DNA from 2 places in the Exiguobacterium sp. UBA6282 genome. Region 1 is predicted to be linked to the other one. Evidence: riboswitches for the same ligand, from Rfam matches in the RefSeq annotation. Region 1 holds a riboswitch; the other holds the start of a gene.
What was found. Region 1 has a riboswitch for FMN ahead of ribD (bifunctional diaminohydroxyphosphoribosylaminopyrimidine deaminase/5-amino-6-(5-phosphoribosylamino)uracil reductase RibD). Riboswitches for the same ligand answer to the same signal wherever they lie in the genome.

Region 1 (5,735 bases):
TGCGCATCCGATCTATAAGATTCATTTTCTCGGACATCACACCGGGCAACCACTCTTATCGCAAGTCGCAAAACGCTTCGACGTCGATGTCAACATCCTGCACGGTAGCATCACGGAGTTACAGGAAACACCGTTCGGTACATTACTTGTTGAACTGATCGGTGAAACAATCGAAGTAAAACGGGCCTTACAGTACATCGATCAGGCACAGGTGACCGTCGAGGAGGTGCTTGCTGATGCTAGTTAACTACAGTGATATCTGGACAGCATTTTTGCAGACGATGACGATGGTGTCAGTGTCGTTATTATTTTCGACTTTGATCGGTTTACCACTCGGCATCCTGCTCGTCGTCACCCGAAAAGGGGCATTGCTCGAGAACGTCCCGCTGTTCACATTCTTCAACAGTATCGTCAATATCTTCCGTTCAATTCCGTTCATCATCTTACTTGTTGCGATCATCCCGTTGACACGGTTGATCGTCCAGACGTCGATCGGAACAGAAGCCGCCATCGTTCCACTCGTCTTTTATGCCGCCCCGTATATGGCACGGCTGATCGAGAGTTCCTTACTTGAAGTCGACAAAGGTGTCCTTGAGGCAGCAGAAGCGATGGGGGCGACGCCATTCCAAACGATTTTCCGCTTCCTTCTGCCGGAAGCACTCGGTTCACTAATCCTTAATTTAACGATTGCAACAGTCGGCTTGATCGGGGCATCAGCGATGGCAGGTGCCATCGGTGGTGGTGGACTGGGTGACTTAGCAATTACGTACGGTTATCAACGGTTCGACACGAAAGTCATGATCATCACGGTCGGGATTCTCGTTATCTTAGTCCAAGGCTTACAGACGACAGGCAACATCGTCGCACGAAAAATCAGAAGACATTAATCAAGGGAGCGATTCAGCCATGAAAAAAGCAGTAGCGATTGGAGCAACATTAACGACGATTTTATTTGCCGGGTGCTCAGCATCAGGAGAAGAAGAAAAGACGATCAAGCTCGGGGTCAGTGGTTCAGACACTCAAGTGTGGGATTACGTCGCGAAAAAAGCGGAAAAGGAGGGCATCAAAATCGAGCTCGTCAAGTTCTCCGATTATGTCCAGCCGAACATGGCACTGGCTGAGGGTGAGATCGACGCCAATGCCTTCCAGACGATTTCCTACTTCAACGCCTTCAAGAAGGAACATAAGTTGAAGCTGTCGCCGATTGCGACGACCGTCATTGCACCGATGGGCATTTACTCAGATAAATATAAGGACGTCAAAGATATTCCAGTCGGTGGCAAAATCGCTGTTCCGAACGAAGCGACGAACATGGGACGTGCCTTCTTGTTACTACAAGAAGCAGGTTTGATCAAATTACCGGACGACTTTGACGGCAATGGATCGGTCGATAAGATCGTTGAAAATCCGAAGAAACTGAAAATCGTTCCGATCGTCGCTGGACAAACGCCACGCGTCTTACCGGACGTCGCTGCATCGATCATCAATAACGGTATTGCTGTTGACGCAGGACTAAATCCGATCAAGGACTCGATCGTCCATGAGAACGAGACAGCAAAACCATACATCAATATCATCGCGACACGGACGGAAGACAAGAACAAAAAAGAACTGAAAAAGATCGCGTCGCTTTACCAACAAAAAGATGTCGCGGCTTTCATCAAAAAAGAATATAAAGGTAGCTCGATCCCGACGTTCGTTCCACTAAGCGACATCGGCGAATAAATTCTAAAGGAGAGTGGATAGCATGACGACGCCAGTACGCACGACATGGGTAGAGACGATTGAACAGGACATCGAACAAAAACGGGAATCGTATCTTGAGACGAGCCACCGGATTCATGCGACGCCGGAAATCGGTAACGAGGAATTCTTTGCTTCGCGGCTACATGCAGAGCGTTTGACGGCAGAAGGCTTTACAGTAGAACTCGGCGTCGCAGGGCACGAGACCGCGTTCTTCGCGAAGAAGTCAAGCGACCGACCTGGCGCGACAATTGCCTTTCTCGCTGAGTACGATGCGTTGCCGGGCATCGGACACGCATGCGGTCATAATATCATCGGAACGACGAGTGTCGCAGCGGCGATCGCGGTCAGCAAAGTGCTTGATGAAGTCGGTGGGAGTGTCGTCGTGCTTGGAACGCCAGCCGAAGAAGGTGGGCCGAACGGAAGTGCGAAAGGCAGTTTCGTCAAACACCAGTTGCTTGAAGGAATCGATGCGGCCTTGATGGTCCATCCGTCCGGACAAACGCGGATCACGGGATCCTCGCTTGCGGTTGATCCGCTCGATTTTGCCTTTACGGGTCGTCCCGCGCACGCAGCGGCGACACCGGAAGAAGGCATCAACGCTCTCGACGCTGTCATTCAGCTCTTCAATGGGATCAACGCCTTACGTCAGCAGTTACCGGACGATGTCCGGATCCACGGGATCATCACGCATGGTGGCGATGCGCCGAACATCATTCCGGAATACGCAAAAGCACGTTTCTTCATTCGGGCGACGACACGGGAACGGCTGAATGCCGTCACGGAGAAAGTCAAAGCGGTCGCGCAAGGTGCGGCACTTGCGATCGGGGCGACGCTTGACGTCATCGCTTTCCAAAATGAAGTCGACAATCTTGTCTTCAACCGGACGTTTGATCGTCTCTTCCAAGAAGAAGCAGAGGCGCTTGGGCAAATCGTGCACCTCGACGAACGACCGGGTCTTGGATCGACGGACGCGGGTAACATCAGTCAAGTCATCCCGACAATCCATCCGTATATCAAGATTGGTCCGGACGATCTCGTCGCCCATACAGAAGCATTCAAAGAAGCAGCCCGTTCGGAAGCAGGGGATGAAGCGTTGATCGCAGGCGCTAAAATCCTCGCACGGACAGCACTTCGCGTCCTCGCTGATGAACGGACACGCGGAGCGATTGCCCAAGAATTCCACGACCGGAAGAACGGTTATTTGTAACCGGAACACAATGACTGGACGCACTGATATCAGGTGCTCCAGTCATTTTTAGTATCCAGTAGATCACGAATTGGGGAGGGGTAACAGAAGTGGAGCGAAATCATAAAAGAGCCAATACCGAAACATTTGCGCTTTGTTTTCTTGAAAAAGATATGCTAGGCTAAAGTTGTATAACTCAATAATCCAGTTCTTCGGGGTAGGGTGAAAATCCCAACCGGCGGTGATGCGATCGATCGATCGACGAGCCCGCGACCCGTGATGTACGCATCATGGCTGACTTGGTGAGATTCCAGGGCCGACGGTAAAGTCCGGATGGGAGAAGAACGAAACGACGCGATTCAAGCTGTTTTCTGAAAAAATGTTTTCAGGAGATGGTCTCTTTCTGCATGCGAAAAAGCAGAAGGCGAACCGTGTATTTCGTGAACCCTTCTATACAGACGCCCCTTTTTCAAGGGGCGTCTTTTTTATTTGAAAGGAGCGAACGCGATGTCACAGATGATGAGTTATGCCATGCAATTAGCACATATGTTAAACGGACAAACAAGTCCGAATCCAAGTGTCGGCTGTGTCATCGTCAAACAAGGACGCATCATCGGTTTTGGTGCGCACCGGTTTGCCGGTGGTCCGCACGCGGAAGTCGAAGCCTTGCGAATGGCAGGAGAGGCCGCCCGTGGTGCTGATCTCTACGTGACGCTTGAGCCATGCAACCATAATGGTAAGACACCACCATGTACGGAAGCGATTCTACAAGCCGGGATCAAACGGGTTTTCGTCGCAACGGAAGACAAACATGCGATTGTCGCTGGTTCAGGGATCAAACGGCTTCAAGACGCGGGAATCGAAGTCGAAGTCGGCTTGTTACGGCATGAAGCGGAAGTCCTCTACGAGACATTTTGGAAAACGATCGAACGGAAACGTCCGACCGTGACCGTCAAAATCGCTCAGACGATGAACGGGATCGCGGCAACGGGGGAACAGCGCTGGATCACGTCAGAAGAAGCACGCGCGAATGGTCGCGCCCTGCGTGGTCGCCATGATGCGATCCTCGTCGGAAGTGAAACGGTGCTCGTCGATGATCCAGCACTGACTTTACGCGCAGTGTCAGGTATCGAGCCGATTCGAGTAATCGTCGATCGCCGTGGTCGGGTGCCAGAGACCGCGCAAGTCTTTTGCGATGGAAAAAATCCAACGTACTGGCTGACGAGTGTTCCTCGGATAAGTCATGATCAAGTGACGGTGCTCGTCGGTGAATATGAGACGCCGGAAGCGATTCTTAAACGCTTATACGAACAAGACATCCGCAGCGTTTTGATTGAAGGTGGACCGACGATTCAAGCCACATTCTTTGAAGCAGATCTCGTCGACCAGATTGAAGTCTACCAAGCCCCGTCGATTTTTGAAGGGACTGCCTGGAACGGACGACATGATATCGAAGAACGTTTTCAAATCGATCAGATTGAAACGGTCGGACCGGATCTCCATCTGACGTACATCCGAAAGGAGGAGACGATATGTTCACCGGATTGATTGAGGAAGTCGGGACCTTAAAACGAAAGATTCCGCGACCGAATGGATTAGCACTTGAAATTGAAGCGCACCGGGTGCTCGAAGGAACGAAGATTGGTGACAGCATCGCCGTCGACGGGATTTGTTTGACGGTCACGTCAATGAGCCCAACCGGTTTTACGGCGGATGCTGTCCATGACACGATTCGTTCGACAGCACTCGGCACGTACCGGGTCGGAAACCCGTTGCAACTCGAACGGGCGATGCCGGCAGACGGTCGGTTCGGTGGACATTTCGTCAGTGGGCACATCGACGGGACGGCACGACTAATCAGTCGGCGACCGGACGGAGAAGCGATGGTGTATACGTTTGATGTCGGATCGTGGCAAAAGTATTGCATTCCAAAAGGATCAATCGCGATCAACGGCACGAGCCTGACCTTGCAACGCGTCACGCCGGAAACGATCTCGATTTCATTGATTCCGCATTCCCGTCAAGTGACGACGTTTGATCGATTGGCAAGCGGCGCAGTCGTCAATATCGAGTGTGACATGATGGCAAAACATCTCTATCATTTCACGCAACATGAGAAACAGACGGACTGGGTAGCATTCTTAGGAGGCGACATGTAATGAACGGATTCGACTTGATTGAAGACGCGATAGAAGATTTGAAGAACGGACGACCGATCATCGTCTGTGATGACGAGGATCGTGAGAATGAGGGCGATCTCGTCATGCTCGCAGAACACGCGACACCAGAAAACATCAACTTCATGATTACGTATGGAAAAGGACTCGTCTGTGTTCCGGTTAGTCCATATGTGGCAGAGCGATTACATCTCTCGCCGATGACGGACAATAATACGGACCCGCACGGTACGGCATTCACGCTCAGCATTGATCATGAAGAAGCGAAGACCGGCATCAGTGCCGAAGAGCGTTCGCTGACGATCCAGCGGATGCTGACGGATGGACCGGAGCGCTTCAAACGACCGGGTCACATCTTCCCGTTGATCGCAAAAGAGGGCGGTGTTCGGGAACGACGCGGACATACGGAAGCAGGTGTTGACCTTGCCCGTCTTGCCGGTAGCGATGAGATTGCCGTCATTTGTGAAATCATCAAGGAAGATGGCACGATGGCACGGGTGGATGATTTGCTTCTCTATAAGGAAGAACACGACTTAAAACTGATCACGATCGAGGCACTCGTCGCGTATCTCGAGCGTCCATTGACGCGGGAAGCGGAAGTGTTGCTTCCGACGACATTCGGAGCT
Region 2 (5,735 bases), on a different contig from region 1:
TTACCAAACGAGGAGTGAGTCAGGATGAAGGCAAAAGGCTATTTATTTGATTTAGATGGAACGATGTATAACGGAACGGAACCGGTAAAAGAAGCGGTCGATTTCGTCAATCGTCTGCAAGCAGAGGGCATTCCGTACTTGTTCGTGACGAATAACGCGTCGATGACGGCAGAAGCCGTGGCAGAGAAACTACGCGGGATGGGTGTTCATTCCGATGCGAAACACGTTTTGACGAGTGCGATGGCGACTGGCCGTTATATTGCTGACCTGTCACCAAAAGCGCGCGTCTATGCGATCGGAGAAACAGGACTGATCGACGCGCTTGAACGAGAAGGGTTAGACGTCGTCGCAACCGAAGCGGCAGATTACGTCGTTATTGGTCTCGATCGTCAAATCACGTACGAAAAACTCGCTGTTGGTGCACTTGCGATTCGTGCCGGTGCCCGGTTTATTTCAACGAACGGTGATATCGCGATTCCGACCGAACGTGGTTTCCTGCCAGGTAATGGTGCTTTGACGTCCGTCCTGCGCGTGACGACGGAGAAGGAACCGTTCTTCATCGGTAAACCAGAACCAGTCATGGTCGATATCGCGACAGAAATGATTGGTCTGTCAAAAGAAGACGTCATCATGGTCGGAGACAACTACCATACGGACATTCTTTTCGGGATCAATGGAGGTATCCGGACGATGCACGTCAATTCTGGCGTCCATACACCAGTCTTCATTCAAGGGCAGGATCGTCAACCGACATACATGGTTGATACGTTAGCTGAATGGATTCTATGAATCAAAAAATCCCGAACGAGAATTCGTTCGGGATTTCATGTATTAGAAGACTTGTTCGACTTCGACGACGCCAGCGACTTCTTCAAGAAGGGCACGTTCGATACCGGCCTTCAATGTGATTGTTGAACTTGGGCAGCTACCACAAGCTCCCATCAAACGGAGTTTTACGATTCCGTCTTCTACATCTACGAGTTCAACGTCTCCTCCATCACGAAGAAGGAACGGACGCAATTTTTCAAGAACTTCATTCACTTGATCAAACATTTCCATGCGTAAACACATCCTTTCGTATAGTTTCATTGTAACAGGGTTGAAAAATGTTCTCAATCTGGAAAACTTGTATACTAAAGAGGAGTGAATTGAAAAGGGGGACTTCAAGATGGAAATCACGGTTTACGGAACAGCGGTCACCTGTCCGAGTTGTGTCGGGGCACCTAGCTCGGAAGAGACATTCAGTTGGCTACAAGCCGTCCTCGGGCGGAAATATGAGCAAGCGATGACGCTTCGCTATGTTGATTTCGTGACAGCAACATCAGATCAATGGACGGAAGCGCTGAAAGAGGATGTCTATTTTTATCCACTGATCGTGCTCGATGATGAGATGATTGATGAGGGGTACGTCAAACTCAAGACGATCACAGCGGCAATCGATGCGAAGCTGGATCAGGCGGGATGAACGAAAAAGAGGTATCCCAAAGCTTGGGACACCTCTTTTGCTCATTTAATCTTTTTGTGTTTCCATAAGACACCGGACTTCAAGAGACGTGGGACTTTCCCCGTCAGTGCTTGTTTGCCCATGACGATTCCGAAACCATCTGATTTTCCGAGTGAACCGAGCATCCCGCGCAGTTTAATTTCTGGCAGCTTCGGTAATTTCTTTCCTTGCCACTTGGCTTGTAAGACATCGACGACTTGTTCTGCCTGATGTTCTGCGAGTTGACCACTTGGTGCATACGGTAGACTTGCACAATCACCGATGACGAAGACGTTATCGTATTCCGGTACGTGATGATGTTCCGTCAATTTGATCCGACCGCCACTATCCGCAGCAAAGCCGAGATCGCGTACAACTTTGACCGGCTGCGTACCAGCTGTCCAAATCGTTAAGTCGGATGGATACGTATCGTCGCCGTTTCGCACATCGTCCGCTGTGACGAGCGTGACATTCGAGTTGTTGATGACTTCAACGTCATGTTCCTCGAACCATTCCTGAACGTAAGACGAGACTTTATCGGATAAGAACGACAAGACGGATGGACCGCGGTCGAATAGACGAATCGTCAAATCCTTCCGGCTCTCATGCAGTTCACTGGCGAGTTCGACACCAGATAGACCAGCACCGACGATCGAGACAACGGATTCCGGTGACAGACCATAAATCGCTTGTTGTGTCTTCCGTGATTCTTCTAGTGTCTGGATGCTGTATGTAAATTCTTGAGCACCCGGAATGTTGTGGTATTTATCCTCGCAACCGAGGGCGATGATTAAGTCATCATAGAATAATTCTGATCCGTCCTGCAGATGGACTGTATTCGTCTCTGGTGAGATTTTGATGACATGTCCATATTTATAGGTAAGATGTTTCCCCTCCGGAAATTCAATCCGGACATCCCGATCTGATAATGTACCTGCTGCGAGTGCGTAGTATTCCGTTTTGAGTGCGTGGTACGGTAGACGGTCGACGAGCGTGACGGCAACTTCCTCGTCCTTGAATCGCTCACAAATCCGCATTCCACCATAACCTCCGCCGAGTACGATCAATTGCTTCATAACGTAAAATCCCCCTTAGTTCCCCTAAATCAGTCTGACCTTGTATAATACGACATGAGGCAGGTCGTTTCCTGCTTGAAGGAGGAAAAAAAGTGAATCCGATTATTGAATTTTGTATTAGTAACTTAGCGGCTGGTACACAGGTCGTCATGGAGCAACTTGAACGTGACCCGAATGTTGACGTCGTCGAATACGGTTGCCTCGGTTATTGCGGGATTTGTTCGCTTGACCATTTTTGTCTCGTAGATGGTGAGACCGTCGTAGGTGAAACGCCGGAAGAGTTGCTTGAAAAGATTTACCTGAAAATCGAAGAGAATGAGCTGTGAGCATGGACAGCCAAAAAATCCCCTCGTTCGTCTGAACGAGGGGATTCGTGTCCGTCAGCGGGCGCAGCTTTTCGGATCAGGCAGATTGTTGGCGGCGCATCATCCATGGGCGTAGTTTCAAGAACAATGGAATGAAGAGTGCCGAGATGAACAAAGCCTTGATGACGTTAAACGGTAAGATACCGGCAGTGATCGCTGTCCATTTGACAGCTGGATCCGCCATGTAATCCATACCGAGGAACCATGCATACGCTGGAAGGATCAAGATATAGTTGAGGATCGCAAGACCGAGTGCCATCGTGATCGTACCAGCGACGAGACCAGTTGCGAGACCTTGTGTTGATTTCTTTTTGTGGTAGAACCAGCTGACAGGTAGTACGAATGCGACGCCTGCAGCGAAGTTCGCGAATTCTCCGACCGGAACACCACTTCCGCGGAAGATGTAGTATAACACGTTCTTCAATGCTTCGACGATGACACCTGCGACCGGTGAGAACATGATCGCTGCGACAAGAGCAGGAACATCACTGAAGTCGATCTTCAGATAGTTTGGTAAGAACGGTAGTGGAAAATTGATAAGCATAAGAACAAATGAGATTGAACCTAACATTGACAGAGTGACCATTTTTTGTGTGCGTTTCATACGAGTATTGTCTCCTTTTGCTCGTTCCTCTCGATGAAGTATTGGCATGACTGCGACCATAAAGAAACCCCTATTGATCAGATCAACAGGGGAGAAGTCCGCATTAAATAAACCTAATCGATTATTGCAAAATCGATCAAATTCAAACTCATGCCGCCATCTTCTCCCATCCAGACTGTACTGTCGGCTCCTGAATTACACAGAATCAGCAAATAGCGCCCTATTCGCTCGCGGGCTTCAACTTAAAAAGAGTTGTTTACCGCCGGTCGGGAATTTCACCCTGCCCTGAAGATGGAACGATTATTTTATTGTACATACCATTTATACAACGAATTCAAGATAGTTTCAAGCAACTAGGTTTCGATTCGCTCAGAAGTTGCGTATACTAAAGAAAAGGAAGGTGATGACATGATCCATTTAACGGAGGCAGCAGCGCTACAAGTCCAGGACATGATGGCGCAGGCACCAGCAGATGAACGAAATCTTCGGATGCTCGTCCAAGGTGGTGGATGTAGTGGTCTGTCGTACGGAATGGGATTCGATCAACAAAAAGAAACGGATCTCGTTTTTGAACAGCACGGCGTGACCGTCATCGTGGACGAAAAGGATTATCCGGTCGTCAAAGGACTGGAAATCGATTATAAACAGTCAATGCTTGGTGGCGGATTCACGATCACGAATCCGAATGCCATCGCAACGTGTGGTTGCGGAACATCATTCCGGACAGCAACGAATGCCGGGACACCAGGTGGCTGTTAATGAATCCAATCGTGGACATCGTCCACGATTTTTTTGTTGCTCTCATACAGGAGACTTGTTGAGTTTACTCGAAATATTACAGAGAGTGAATGCTACTACGAACAGGGAGGGCTTCAGGATGAGAAAAGTATTGATCTTCGGGGGAACACGCTATTTCGGACGACGCTTAGCAATTCGTTTAGCCGATTCGGGGGATGATGTGACGATCGTCACACGCGGTGAGCATACTCCACCCGTCGCGAAGGGCTTGACATTTTTCAAAGGAGACCGAACGTCAAGTAGTACGATGAAGGATTTAAGCCAACAGCACTGGGATGTCATCTATGACAACATTTGCTTCACGCCGTATCAAGCAAAGCTCGCGATCGACGCGTTTGAAGGAAAAGTCGGACGCTATGTGTTGACGTCGACGATGTCTGTTTATGAAGACGGTGGTGCGAATATCACGGAACGTGCCTACAATCCGTTTCCCGGGAAATATGATCTTGAGAAGGAACATGGGTATGGCGAAGGAAAGCGCCAAGCGGAGAGTTATTTCTTCCAACGCGCGACCTTCCCTGTCGTTGCCGTTCGTTTTCCTGTTGTCCTCGGACCAGACGATTATACGGAACGACTTGTCTTCCATATCAAACGCGCGCTTGACGGTCGTCCGATTATCGCTGAAAACAACTATGCGAAGATGGGCTACATCTCAAGTTACGAAGCCGCTGCCTTTCTTGAATGGTGTGGTCGTTCGGAATTGACAGGACCGATCAACGCTGCGAGTGACGGCGTCCTATCGATTCAAGACCTGATGGATAAAATCGACCGTATTGCGGGAACGACGAGCCAAATCGTCGCAAAAGGAGAGGATGAATCGCCACTTGCGCCAGAACGCGATTTCTATATGGATACGACAGCTGCGAAAGAAGCGGGCTATCTGTTCCAACATATCGATGACTGGCTCGATCGTTTGATTGAAGAGGAGGTGCGCAATCACCAATGATGCAGTTGATGAAACCAACTCTTGCGTGGGAAACGGAGTACCGTGCCTTTTTAGAAGACTGGCGAGAGTCAGGCGAAACGATCGTACCGGAAGCGGTCGGGGATACGTATGAACCGCTCGCTACCTATTTCGCGGAGCTTAAAGAAATGGAAACGACAGTCAGAGAAGGTCTTGTCACGCATTCGACGTACTGGATGGTCGATGGACAACGAATTGTCGGCGCATTGAACTTCCGGCATGATTTAACGGAGAACTTGAAGTTGTATGGAGGACATATCGGATACGGGATCCGACCATCCGAGCGTCAGAAAGGGTATGCGACGACAGGTCTTCAGCTTGCGCTTGAAGAAGCGCGTCAGCGTGGACTTGATCAAGTACTATTGACGTGTGGTGTTGATAATCTCGCATCACGTCGTGTCATCTTAGCGAACGGCGGACAGGAAATCGAACCAACTGTTCGCAA

Region 2: it holds a riboswitch for FMN, as region 1 does, so the genes downstream of both, B2751_RS07895 (ECF transporter S component) here and ribD (bifunctional diaminohydroxyphosphoribosylaminopyrimidine deaminase/5-amino-6-(5-phosphoribosylamino)uracil reductase RibD) in region 1, are expected to answer to the same signal.

Annotation. Positions count from the first base shown of each region.
Region 1 is NZ_DJUM01000013.1:65,949-71,683, forward strand. It holds gene B2751_RS03420 (methionine ABC transporter ATP-binding protein) at 1-247, shown strand, start outside; gene B2751_RS03425 (methionine ABC transporter permease) at 237-887, shown strand; gene B2751_RS03430 (MetQ/NlpA family ABC transporter substrate-binding protein) at 907-1,725, shown strand; gene B2751_RS03435 (M20 family metallopeptidase) at 1,748-2,953, shown strand; FMN riboswitch at 3,137-3,281, shown strand; gene ribD (bifunctional diaminohydroxyphosphoribosylaminopyrimidine deaminase/5-amino-6-(5-phosphoribosylamino)uracil reductase RibD) at 3,440-4,480, shown strand; gene ribE (riboflavin synthase) at 4,465-5,091, shown strand; gene ribA (GTP cyclohydrolase II) at 5,091-5,735, shown strand, end outside.
Region 2 is NZ_DJUM01000024.1:29,418-35,152, forward strand. It holds gene B2751_RS07865 (DUF86 domain-containing protein) at 1-18, shown strand, start outside; gene B2751_RS07870 (TIGR01457 family HAD-type hydrolase) at 25-789, shown strand; gene B2751_RS07875 (NifU family protein) at 832-1,059, opposite strand; gene B2751_RS07880 (DUF1462 family protein) at 1,169-1,465, shown strand; gene B2751_RS07885 (NAD(P)/FAD-dependent oxidoreductase) at 1,507-2,559, opposite strand; gene B2751_RS07890 (YuzB family protein) at 2,652-2,885, shown strand; gene B2751_RS07895 (ECF transporter S component) at 2,962-3,528, opposite strand; FMN riboswitch at 3,683-3,825, opposite strand; gene B2751_RS07900 (HesB/IscA family protein) at 3,937-4,287, shown strand; gene B2751_RS07905 (NAD-dependent epimerase/dehydratase family protein) at 4,406-5,272, shown strand; gene B2751_RS07910 (GNAT family N-acetyltransferase) at 5,269-5,735, shown strand, end outside.